Linked DNA regions of Planctellipticum variicoloris. The protein of the gene in region 2 interacts with the protein of the main gene of each other region in a pairwise test. Links are inferred from orthologs where the notes say so. Each region holds a gene or a part of one and is shown on either strand. Other genes may lie near its edges.

Region 1 (5,099 bases), 4.6 Mb from region 2 along the record:
AAGCCGACGAGCAGTCTGCCTCAGCAGCAGCCGACCGTTACGCGTGAAGGCGAGCCGGCGACAATCCAGACGAAGGGACGGCACGACCCCTGCCTGCTGCCGCGATTCATCCCCATGGCAGAGGCGATGGTTGCCATCGTGCTGGTCGATCACTGGCTCCGCTGGCAGGCGCAAAAAAGTTGGCGCGGGGTCGTCGGCGACTGAATCGTCCGAAGGAGCAACGGGCGACAACAACGGACTGTGAAGGAGCACAAGCATGTCGCGAATCCTGGTCGTCGAACCTGATTCTGCAGTCACCGAATTGATCCTGCCGACGCTGGAGTGCCTCGGGCACGAGGCGCTGGTTGTCACGGACGCCAGTTCGGCCCTGACGCAACTGGAGGATGTCCCGCCGGATCTGATCCTGACGGCCTACAGGCTTCCGGAGTCTGACGGCCTGGAGCTCGTCGAAGAAATCAGCCGCAGATTCCCGCGAATCCCTTCGGTCCTGATGACCGATCAGGGAAACGAAGATCTGGCGACCGAGGCGTTGCTGCGCGGAGCAACCAGCTACATCCCGAAGCGACGTCTGTCGAGAGATTTTCAGCGCACGATCCAGAAGCTGCTCGGCCTGTCGCGTGCCGCGCGACGGCATCGCCATCTGATGGCCTGTTGGAGGGAAACGTCGGACCGATTCGTAATCGACAATTCACCGGCACTCATTCCCGCTCTCGTGTGTCACTTCCAGGAAACCCTGCAGCTCCTGGAGTTTGCCGATGACCGGACACGCCTCAGAATCTGCGTCGCACTGACCGAAACCCTGGAGAACGCGGTCTACCACGGCAACCTTGAACTCAGTTCCGCGTTGCGGAGCGGCGACGGAACCCGCTGGCATGAGGAATCGGAGCGGCGGCGCAATCTCCCCCCGTACTCCCGTCGGACCGTCGACGTCCGATCCGCCATTTCTCGCGATGAAGTCCGGTTTGTCATCCGGGACGAAGGCCCGGGGTTCGATCCGGCGAAACTTCCCGATCCGCGGACGCCTGAGCATATTGCCGACATCGGCGGTCGAGGCGTGCTGCTCATCCGGACGTTCATGGACCGGGTCGAGTACAGCAGCCGCGGCAACGAAGTCACTCTCGTCAAACTCGCGCCAACCAAACCGGTCACGTAATGCCTGAGATTGGCGGAGGTGGACTGCACGACTCAGCCGTCACGGACCGCGGACGCCGTCGCGTCTCGCCAGACTGCCCAATCCTCAGGCGTATTGATATTAACCAGCGACAGCAGCCGTGGATCGACGCTGCTGAATTCCTCAGCATGTAATTCGTACATCGACAGCCGCTCCAGAAACGCCTGCATTCTCCGTTCGCCCGTCGCCACCAGGGCTGAAAGCCGCGGCAACACGCCGAACGCATAGCACGCGGCCAGCGGATGACGGCGGCCATCGATCACCGGAACCGCAGCCTCCCGTTCGCCGCAGAATCGGGACACGACGCGAACGAATTCCGGCTTCAGGAACGGCGTATCACAGCCGCTGAGGAAAACTCGCCTCGGCTGCGCCCGCAGGGCGCGCCAGCCGGTCTCGAGCCCCGCCAGCGGCCCCGCTCCTGCGACCGCGTCGCGCACGACAAGCACCCCGTCCGGCAGAACGGGCAAGTCCTGCCCGTCCGCCGCGACCACCACCAGTTCGCCGGCAACCTGGCAGATCGTCCGGGCAATCCGCTGCAGGAAGGTTTCTCCATCAATCGGGAGCCATGCCTTCGGCTGTCCCATCCGGCGACTTTGCCCGCCGGCCAGAAGTATCGCCGCCAGCCCCGGTTCTCGTTCAACCATTTGACCAGGCCTCGTGGACCTCCAATCCTCGGACCATCCGTACGAAAACGCCGACGGCCCAGGAAGACCTGAGTCTCCCGGAGCCGTCGGCAATCCGCAATCGTCAGCGGCCCATCCTGCCGCAACGCCCCTACTTGATAAACAGCATCTCGGCGTAGGTCGGCAACGGCCAGTAGTCGTCGGCGACGACGCCTTCCAGTTCGTCGACGACCTGGCGCAGTCCGTTCAGCGCCGGCTTGATTTCCTTGGCGCACTTCATAGCGGCCTCGGTCGGATTGGCCACGCCATGGCCGCCATGCCCCGGCAGAAGCTGCTCCAGAGCGCCAATCTTCTCCAGCAGCGACTTGATCAGCCCGCTGACCTTATCGAGAATTGCGACGTCAAACGCGACTCCCGCAGCCTTGCAGTTCGCGGCCGCCGAGGCCAGTTCGGACTGGTACCGAACCGCCGCCGGATAAATCGTCGTCTTCGCGACTTCGTGAGCGACATTCGCCTCGACGTTGAGCGTCAGGACATACTGCTCGAAGTAAATCTCCTGCCGGCTTTCGAGTTCCCGCTTCGACAGGACCTTATATTTCTCGAACATCGAGATCACCGCGGGGTTGGTGATCGACGAAAGCGCGTCCACGGTCTGCTTAAGATTGGGCAGACCGCGTTTCGCCGCTTCCTGCTGCCACTCCTCCGAGTAGCCGTCCCCGTTGAACACCACCGCGCCATGCTCGTTGATAATATTCTTGAGCAGGGTCTGCACGGCCGGAGCAAGCTTCGACGGGTCGCCGCCCGTCGCCTTCTCCAGCTCAGTGGCGATGTCGTCCAGCGACTCGGTCATAATCGTATTGAGAGCCACCAGCGGTCCCGAAAGGGACTGAGCCGAACCGACCGCCCGAAATTCAAACTTGTTGCCGGTAAACGCAAACGGACTCGTGCGGTTGCGATCCCCGGCGTCCTTCGGCAACGGCGGCAACGTATCGACGCCCACGGTCATCACGCCAGGCTGCTTGCTGCTCGTTGCGGAGCCGGACTGCTTGATCTGCTCGAACACATCGGCCAGTTGCTCGCCGAGGAAGATCGAGATAATCGCGGGGGGGGCCTCGTTCGCTCCCAGCCGATGATCGTTGCCGGCATGCGCCACAACGGCCCGCAGCAGCGTCGAGTGCTTATGCACCGCGCGGATCACCGCCGCGCAAAACACGAGGAACTGCATGTTCTCGTGCGGTGTCTTACCCGGTTCCAGCAAATTGCCCTGAGTGGAGCTACCCAGCGACCAGTTGAGGTGCTTTCCCGATCCGTTGACGCCGGCAAACGGCTTCTCGTGCAGGATACACGTCATGCCGTACTTTTCAGCCACGCGCTTGAGCGTGAGCATCAGGATCTGCTGATGATCCGCCGCCACGTTGGCGTTCTCGTACATCGGAGCGATTTCGTACTGGCTCGGCGCCACTTCGTTGTGGCGGGTTTTGACCGGCACTCCAAGCTTGTACAGTTCCCGCTCGGTCTCCAGCATGCAGGCCAGCACGCGATCCGGAATCGACCCGAAATACTGATCGGCAAACTCCTGACCCTTCGGAGGCGGCGCCCCGAACAGCGTCCTGCCAGCGGCAATCAGATCCGGACGGGCGAAGTAGAAGTTCCGATCGATCAGGAAGTATTCCTGCTCGGGACCGCACGTGGCCGTCACCATCGCTACATTCTTGTGGCCGAACAGCTTCAGGATTCGCTGGGCCTGAGTGTTCAGCGCCTTCATCGAACGCAGCAGCGGAGTCTTCTTGTCCAGCGCTTCGCCGGTCCATGAGAAAAACGCCGTCGGGATGCAGAGCGTCGTTCCGTTCGGATTCTCCAGAATGTACGCCGGGCTCGTCACATCCCACGCAGTGTAACCGCGGGCTTCGAACGTCGCGCGAATACCGCCCGACGGGAAACTCGACGCATCCGGCTCACCTTGAATCAACTGCGAGCCGCTGAACTCGGCGATCGCGCCGCCAGTCCCGTCCGGCGACAAAAAACTGTCGTGCTTCTCGGCCGACAATCCGGTCAGCGGATAGAACACGTGGGCGTAGTGCGTCGCCCCCTTCTCGATCGCCCAATCCTTCATCGCGGCCGCAACCGTATCGGCAACGGAGCCGTCGAGCGGTTCTCCCGCTTCGAGAGTCTTCATCACCGATTTGAAGATGCTCTTCGGCAGCCGGTCCTTCATAACCTTGATGCTGAAGACATTTGTCCCAAACACTTCTCCAGCCGGAGTTTCCGCAAAACTCAATGGGGCCGAAAGGGGCTTGTAATTCGTCACTGCCGAGATTGCATTCAGCCGCGCACTGCTGCCGCTCATGTTCTCACTTTCCTGCTGTAACGGTGGAGGGGCCAATCCTGGTGGTCACCCAGTGCCCGATGAGAGTGCAACCAGCGTGCCGCCATTGATGGAGTTTCAACTGCCTCAGACTCTAGCAGGAATCGACGGATTTCCTAGCGAGCAGCCACCACCAGGACCGCCAAGAAAACAAGCACGACAGCACAGTTTTCGCGCAACCCTTAAAGGCGTCGAGAACAACTTTGCTCCCGCCACCGAAATCCCCTCAGTCGCCGCAGATCTTCTGCGGAAACAGGTGGCCTGACGCCAAGATTGCCGAAAGGCAAGTTCTGGAGCCGGAAAATGCCGGCCAGCAGCCCCGAAGCGTCTCATGAAGCTTTCGAGCAAGACCTCGACAACCTGTTCTGTCAGCAGGAGATTCGACTTCTGAGATTTTCCTCGCTGCGGAATGAACCCGGTCGCTTGACGGGTGTCTGTCGGGCTGTAGAATCAGCCCACCGCACGCGGTTGACGCCACGTGTTGGGGCCGTAGCTCAATTGGTTAGAGCACCGGACTGTCGATCCGGAGGTTACGGGTTCGAGCCCCGCCGGCCTCGTATAGAACTGGCTGATTGCCCGATTCGTCGCAACAGCAGTTCGCTTCACAATTTTGAGAACACACCAGGCTGTCATGCCTGGTGTGTTTTCGTTTACACCTCCTCAGAATCAGTATCCCGAACTCACCAGCGGCCTCCGAGAGACATCGGCCGCATACACAATGCCCAGCAGCGATCAGCGACCCCTGGCGCGGCGATCCCGTCACCCATCTTTCGCCGCCTGACGCCGAAATTGATGATCGAGCCGGCCAAGATCCGTTAATATTTGGATTCCAATTCCACAATCGCGAACGCCCAAAGAACTCGCTGGCCGAAACAGATGTCTTGACAAGACTTGTTTCGACAAGTATTTTGCCGATATTCCCCCGCAACGACATCCCCAG
Region 2 (7,398 bases):
AGGGAGACTGGCCAAGGGGCCTGACCGGACCCGCAAGAGACTGACGGAAGCCGCGGTCTCAGAGGCCACAGACCTCCGCGACAGCGGCGACGTCCCGACGCCGAGACTTCGCCCGGAGGGTCCGCTCCGTTACGGTTGGCGGGAAAGAATCACAGGCTCGGAGGGAGCGCCGGACTGGTTTCACGTCTCCAAGCATGTGTTGGAAGCGGCCCGCACCGTTGCTCCTGATGCACCGGAGGTGTGGCCTCATGCGGAGCTGGGCCAGTGACACGACGGCGGCGGAACGGCACTGCAGACCTGGCTGGAATCTCAACGACGCGGACTGCGCGGCGCACGACGGACGGCCGCCGACGAGTTGCCGGGATATGTTCGCAGCAAGACCCACCTGATGGACTATCCGCGCTGCCGCGTGCAGGGCTGGGCGATCTGTACGAGGATGATGGAAGCGACCTGCAAATAACGGGTGGGGGTGCGGCTGCAGGGTCCGGGGATGCACTGGACAGTAGCAGGAGCAGTCGCCATCACGACTCTCCGGGGCACCGAACTCAACGGCGACTGGCACGAAACCAGGAGAACGCTCCTGCTGGCCACCTGATCTCCGCCAATTGGCGACTGCACCCGGGCTGGCAAGACAGTCTATGAATCTCTGTTGTCCCGCGTCTTCAATTGAAGACGGCCGGCCCTACACGGCCTTCCGCCGGAGAAACCACGGAGCAATTCCCCCCATCGCCGCGAGGACGACGCACATGCCGCACAGGGTGGCGAACCAGTCGCCGTAGCGGACGTAAAGGCTCCGGCGGTTGTCGAGCGGGACAGTGTGAACCAGGGCGGCGTCGAGCTCCTTGTGCCAGCGGCCGGTCTTCGGATCGCGGGAGGTCGTCCGGCCTTTCTTATCGCCGTCGATGAAGACGTCGGGTTCGAGGATTGCGCCGTCGCCGTCGATGATCGCCGAGATCCCCGTATTCACTGCGCGGGCGACCGGGGTCCGGCATTCGACGGCGCGGAAGGCCGCGGTGATCAGGTGCTGGTCGAGCTCGCTCGAACCGTGGAACCAGCCGTCGTTGGTCAGGTTGACCAGGACGTCGATCTGCTCGCCGTGGTCGCCGTTGGAGCCCGCCGAGATGATTCCGCGGACGAGGTGGGGGACAGTGTCTTCAAAACAGATGACCGGGGCCAGCCGCCAGTCTCGGTACTTGAAAACGGCCGCCTGCGTGCCGGCGTGCAAACCGAAATCGGGCGGATAGGGGGTCAAATGCTGCAGCCAGGGGACCGTGTCCTGCAGGGGGAGATATTCGCCGAAGGGGACGAGGTGCATCTTGTCGTAGCGGCCGGCGATGCCGGTGTCCGGTCGGATCAGCACCGCCGAGTTGAGCTGTTCGACACGGGATTTTTCCAGGGCGACCGCCTGGAGACCGATGATCATCGCGGCGCCGGCTTTCTGGGCGTCGCCGACGAGCGTCCGGCGGACGGTATCGTCGCGCCAGAGTTCGGGCGGCACCTGCGGCGCTAGGTCTTGAAGCTGTTCGTCAGTGAGGCTGGCAGGGGCTTCGAAGAGCGGCCAGCGGAACATGGTTTCGGGCCAGATGATGATGTCGGGCTGTTCGCGGACCGCCAGTCCGGTCAGTCGGGTGTGCGTGAGGTAGACCTTGCCGCTTTCGTCGTGATTGGTTCGGAGCGAGGCGACGAAATTCCCCTGGATCAGAGCCACGCGGGGGCCCGGCTGGAAATCGGCCTGATGCCGCCGGACGACGCCGTAGCCCAGCGTGCCGAAGAATGCGGCGGCGACCATGCCGACCTGCCAGGCGGGGCGACGGAACCAGGGGGGCGGGACGGTGGTGGTCTGCTCATTGGCGGGGACCAGCCGGAGTTTTTGCAGCCAGGCGAACGGAATCAGAACCGCAATACCGGCGGAACTGGCGGCGACGATCAAGCTGACGCCGTAAGCGCCGACGAGATCGCTGATCTGAATCAGCTCCAGCCAGCGATACTGCGAGTGTCCCAGGTAGTACCAGGAGAAGCCAGTGAGGAGGTGCGCCCGGAAGAATTCGAGTCCGACCCAGAGGAGCGGAGCCGCGATCACCAGCGGCACGCCGGCCCGGTAGACCGCCACACGGGTCAGCCAGACAAACGCGGGGAGGTAGGCGGCCAGATAGAGCGCCAGCGCGATCCACGCGATGTACATGGTCGGATCGCCGAGTCGCATCCACTGCAGCGTGGCGAGCTGTGAGACGGCGGCTGCGAGATAGAGTCCGCGGTACATCCGGCGGGTGCGGTGCGGCACCCGGACCAGCAGCAGGACGGGGACGAGGGCGACCCAGGCCAGCGAGCTGGCGTTGACCGGCGTGAAGCAGGCCCAGAGGAGCAGTCCCGTCAGGCCGGCCATCGCCCAGCCCGCCAGTTGCTGTCCCTGCTCGGGAACGGGCTGCTGCGCGATCCGCGCCTTCGCGATGATGTCGCGGACGGTCGGTTCGCCCGTCGCGGGACGGGGCGGGGCGGCGGGTTCGGCGGTCATGGTGGCTGGTGACATGGGACTCCCTCCCTGGAGTCGAGGACAGCGTTCAGCGTGATTCGATTCCGGACGCGGCGGTGGTCGGCGCTGCGGTGACATCCTGGAACAGGGGGTCGATGTTGCCATCCCAGGTCATCCCGATCATCCGCCATTCATTGCGCGGGCGATGCAGAGTAAATCTCCAGATGATGGCCCCTCCTTCGCGATGCTCGAGATAGATCAATCGCAGGTAGGATCGACCAATCACCTGGGCCTTCAAGAACTCGACATTGTCGACGCTGGGACCCAGTGCGCCCCGGAGCAGTCCGCGACTTTCCGCAACCTTCTGCAGGTTCTTCAGCCGCTGTTCTTCGTTCCAGCCGGCACGTTCTGCGAGAGCATCGACAAACCCGGGGACATCGTCTTTGCTGATCGCCTCCATCGCGGCATCGGTCATTGCTCGAAGTGTTGCGATCGATTCCGCGGGGACGTCTTCCGACTGCAGGGGACTGGCGGCGAACAGACTGACGGCCAGGGCCAGCCCAAGGAAGTAACGGTAGTGCCGCATCGTGTCTGCCCTCCCTGCCCTTACCGATGAATCCGCCTGTCAGTCCCAGCTCAACACATCCATGACGTCGCCGGTGCGATAAGTTCGTTCGATCGCCGGCAGGCACGCCATGGCGTTGGCGTCCACGGTGGCCCGAAGGTCCGAGGAGCCTTGCCAGGAGACGAGCGCCACCCGCGGTCCTCCCGCCGTCCACGTCAACCGGGCCGGATGGTACGTCGGTCGGTCGCCGCGGAAGGTGTACTCCCCTTCAAACACCGCCGAAACCGGTTGCGGCTCCGCCGGCGAAATGCCCATCAGCCGGCGGATGGCCGACCGGACGAACAGTTCGAAGCAGACCATACTACTGACGGGATTTCCCGGCAAGCCGAATACGTAGCAGGCGTTACGGCTGATGTCCCCCTGCCGGACGCCGAACCAGAGGGGCTTGCCGGGCTTCATCGCCACGCCGTGAAAGACTTCCTCAACCCCCGCCGCCGTCAGTTCGGACGGCACCAGATCCAGCTTTCCGGCGGAGACGCCTCCCGAGAGAACCAGGATGTCGGCGGTCAGGCCGTCGAGAATTTTCGCTCCCAGCTCGGCTCGGACATCGCGGGCAATCCCGAGAGTCCGGGAGGCGCAGCCAGACTGGGCGGCCTGGGCGACCAGCATTGTTTCATTCGAGTTGCGAATCTGCCCAGGGCCGGGGGTCTGGTCGACCGGAACAAGTTCGTCACCGGTAGCGAGGACCGCGAGCGTCGGCCGTCGGCGGACGGGAACCTGCGGCCAGCCTAGTTCCGCGAGGGCCGCCAGTTGCGGCGGCCGGAGAACGACTCCGGCGGCGAGAACCCGATCCCCGGAGCGCATCGCGGAGCCCTGCCGGCTGATGTTGACCCCGTCCTGCAGCGGACGGGCGGCGATGACGACCTCGTCCCCCTCCAGTCGAGTGTCTTCAATTTTGACGACGCAATCGGCCCCGACGGGGAGCGGTGCGCCGGTCATGATCTGAATCGCCTCGCCCGGCCCGACCGGCAACGCGGCGACCTGGCCGGCGGTAATCTGCTCCACAACCCGCAGCCGCCCGGCCCCGTCCGGCAGATCGGCCGAGCGAACGGCGAAGCCATCCATCAGCGCCTTGTCGAACGGAGGCGAGTCGATCCGGCTGTCGACGTTTTCGGCAAGCGCCAGTCCCTGAACGGCGGCGAGGGGGAGGGATTCAGCCGGGAACGGAGCGACCGTGGCCAGGACGCGTTCGAGAGCAGTGGCGACGGTGTGCATGGGAATCACCTGAGGTCTGGAAACGCGAGGAGCGGACGTCGCGCAGGCGAGTCCGCTCCCGGCCTCTACGAAGAGGCGTTGAAATGGCGGGCAGAGCCCGCCCTACGGGAGTTCCGGGGCCTTGTGGTCCGGGTATTCGGTGCTGGCGAGGCCGTCCTTCATGAAGGCGACCAGGTCGGCTTTGTCCTGTTCGCTGAGCTTGAGGGGGAAGATTTCTTCGTCGAGGAAATCGTTCGGCACGCCCCCCTTGTTGTAGTGCTCGACGACTTCTTCGAGAGTCTTCATGCTGCCGTCGTGCATGTAAGGGCCGGTGCGGGCGATGTCGCGCAGGGTCGGCGTCTTGAACGCCCCCTTGTCGCCGGCCAGCTTGCTGATGCTGACGCGGCCTTCGTCCTCGCCGGGCAGGCCGATGTTGTGGAAGGCGTTGTCCGTGAAGCTTGGGCCGGCATGGCAGGCGCTGCAATGGGCCTTGCCGAAGAAGAGCTTCATGCCGCGGAGGGCGCTTTCGGACAGGGCGTCCTGTTTGCCGGCCTTGTACTGGTCGTACGGCGCGTTCCCCGAGAGGATTGTCCGCTCGTAGGCCGCGATCGCCTTGGCGATTCCGTCAGCGGTCACGTCGGTGCCGAAGACCTTCTGGAACTGCGTCTTGTAGCCTTCGATCTTGTTGAGCTTTCCGACGACCTCGTCGAGGCTCATTTTCATTTCGATCGGGTTCTGCACCGGCCCCAGGGCCTGCTCTTCGAGGGTCTTCGCCCGTCCGTCCCAGAAGTGGAATGTGTGGAAGGCGGAATTGAGAATCGTCGGCGAATTACGGCCCCCCTTCAGTCCCCCGACGCCGGTCGCGACGGCTTCGCCGTTGCTGAAGCCCTTCGCCGGGTCGTGGCACGAGGCGCAGGAGATCGTGTCGTCCGCCGAGAGCCGCTTGTCGAAATAGAGCTGCATGCCGAGGGCAATCTTTTCCTCGGTCGGCAGATTGTCCTTGGGATGAACGATCGCCGGCAATCCGAGCGGTTCAGCGGCGGAAAGGCTGGCGCCGGCGGCCAGACCGCCTGCCAGCAGGGCCAGCGCGGAGGGAGCGAACATTCGGAGCACGGGCGAGACCTTCATATCGGGAATCCTCTTTCGATCGGCCAGCGGCATTCGTGAGGAAGTGCCTGCGCGGCAAAACACCCCGCATCACAACGAGGAACTCCGGCCGCGGAGGTGTCGCAACTCCAGACCGCGGAATGAGTTCCCTGAGCGGGCATTCTTTCACTCCAGGCAAAGCGCGCCAAGGAAGCGGTTGTGAGAGTTGCGAGAAGTTTCTCCCGGCCGCCCGGTCGAGGCGGCGGCATCTGTCCGTGATCCTCGGACTCGTCGGACGCGAAAGCCGTTCTCCGGAGGGCTCCGACGGTCTGGCGAACCCCGCCGCTGGACGATGTGTCACTCACGGTCTGCAGGTAGTCCAGGAGCGGAACGGGATTCCGCTCCTGGTCGCCGAATCCGACGCGAGTTCGATCTGCCGATGAAAGACGACTACAGTCAATTCCTGCAGGGACTGCTGGATGAGGATCGAGGCGCTGCGACATGCTGTTGACGATTTCAACGACCCACGCACCGGCGACGGACCTGGGCTACCTGCTCCACAAGCACCCCGAGCGGGTTCAAAGCTTTGAACTGAGCTTCGGGCAGGCCCACGTCTACTATCCCGAAGTCTCCGAGGGACGCACAACCGCTGCGCTGCTGCTGGACGTCGATCCCGTCGGCCTGGTGCGCGGGAAGCAGCGCCAGCAGGACTCGCTGCTGGCGCATTACGTCAACGACCGGCCCTACGTCGCCTCGTCGTTTCTGAGCGTCGCCATCGCGCAGGTGTTCGGCACGGCTCTGTCCGGCCGCTGCAAGGACCGTGCGGAACTGGCCGCCACCCCCATTCCCCTGACGGTCGGAATCGACGTCCTCCCCGTCCGCGGCGACGGCTTCGTGCAGCGTCTGTTCGAGCCGCTGGGCTACGCCGTCACGGCCGTCCGGCATCCGCTCGACGAAACATTTCCCGAATGGGGCGAGAGTCCATACTACTCGGTGACCATCACCGGTACGAAAACGCTGTCGGAACTGCTGTCGCACCTTTACGTGCTGGTCCCGGTCTTCGACAACGGAAAGCACTACTTCGTCGGGGACGACGAAGTCGACAAATTGCTGGAGAACGGAGCCGGGTGGCTGCCGTCCCACCCCGAAAAGGACCAGATCACCCGACGCTACCTGCGCCACCGCTCGAATCTCTATCGAGACGCACTCGCCCGGCTGGTCGAGGAGGAACAACTCGACGCGATCCCTGAAGAACTGGCCGCCGAGGAACCGGAAGACGCGATCGAGCCGTCCGTCAGTCTGCACGAGCAGCGGCACGCCGTCGTCCTGGCGACGTTGCGCGGCTGCGGCGCCCGCAGCGTGCTGGACCTCGGGTGCGGCGAAGGCAAGCTGCTGCGGGATCTGCTGGCGGATCGTCAGTTCGAGCGGATCGCGGGGCTCGACGTCTCGATTCGCTCGCTCGAAATCGCTCACCGACGGCTGCGGCTCGATTCGCTCCCGGATCGCCAGCAAGAGCGGATCTCGCTCCTGCACGGCTCGCTGATCTATCGGGACGAGCGGTTGAATGGCTTCGACGCCGCCTCGCTGGTCGAAGTCATCGAGCACCTCGACCCGCCCCGGCTGGCGGCGCTGGAACGAGTGCTGTTCGAGTTCGCCCGCCCGGCGACGGTCGTCGTGACCACACCCAATCGGGAGTACAACGTCGTCTGGGAAACGCTCCCGGCGGGACAACTGCGCCACGGCGATCATCGGTTCGAATGGACTCGCGAGGAGTTCCAGGACTGGTCTCGGCGCATCGCAGACCGATTCGGGTATGCAGTGCGGTTTGCGCCGATCGGCGCGGAGCATCGCGAGTACGGGCCACCGACGCAGATGGCGGTTTATCGGAGAGACGCTGGTCTCGACCAGCAAGCATAACGGCGGGTGGCCGGGGCAGGAGCGTCTTCGCGATGCCCCGGTCTTTCTCGCGGCCCCAGGACCGGGACTTCTCTTCGGTCCCGCCCCGGCCACTCGACACATCGTA

Evidence for each region.
Region 1: the proteins of SH412_RS22570 (region 2) and mobA interact in binary tests that used the Escherichia coli proteins (3 or more experiments, as listed by UniProt). The link is inferred for Planctellipticum variicoloris from one-to-one orthologs.

What each region holds. Positions count from the first base shown.
Region 1 is NZ_CP130886.1:1,156,029-1,161,127, reverse strand. Bases 1-2,875 are described here. They hold mobA (molybdenum cofactor guanylyltransferase), read right to left. Parts: upstream 1,816-2,875; coding sequence 1,186-1,815; downstream 1-1,185. Other genes in these bases: SH412_RS04580 (glutamine synthetase III family protein), read right to left, coding at 1,946-2,875; SH412_RS04590 (ATP-binding response regulator), read left to right, coding at 257-1,153; aroC (chorismate synthase), read left to right, coding at 1-204. Also shown: more of SH412_RS04580, read right to left, coding at 2,876-4,141. UniProt on the Escherichia coli protein: Transfers a GMP moiety from GTP to Mo-molybdopterin (Mo-MPT) cofactor (Moco or molybdenum cofactor) to form Mo-molybdopterin guanine dinucleotide (Mo-MGD) cofactor.
Region 2 is NZ_CP130886.1:5,791,113-5,798,510, forward strand. The notes cover bases 2,204-5,154. They hold SH412_RS22570 (molybdopterin molybdotransferase MoeA), read right to left. Parts: upstream 4,311-5,154; coding sequence 3,096-4,310; downstream 2,204-3,095. Other genes in these bases: lnt (apolipoprotein N-acyltransferase), read right to left, coding at 2,204-2,527; SH412_RS22565 (hypothetical protein), read right to left, coding at 2,559-3,056; SH412_RS22575 (cytochrome-c peroxidase), read right to left, coding at 4,413-5,154. Also shown: more of lnt, read right to left, coding at 683-2,203; more of SH412_RS22575, read right to left, coding at 5,155-5,417; SH412_RS22580 (3' terminal RNA ribose 2'-O-methyltransferase Hen1), read left to right, coding at 5,877-7,292. UniProt on the Escherichia coli protein: Catalyzes the insertion of molybdate into adenylated molybdopterin with the concomitant release of AMP.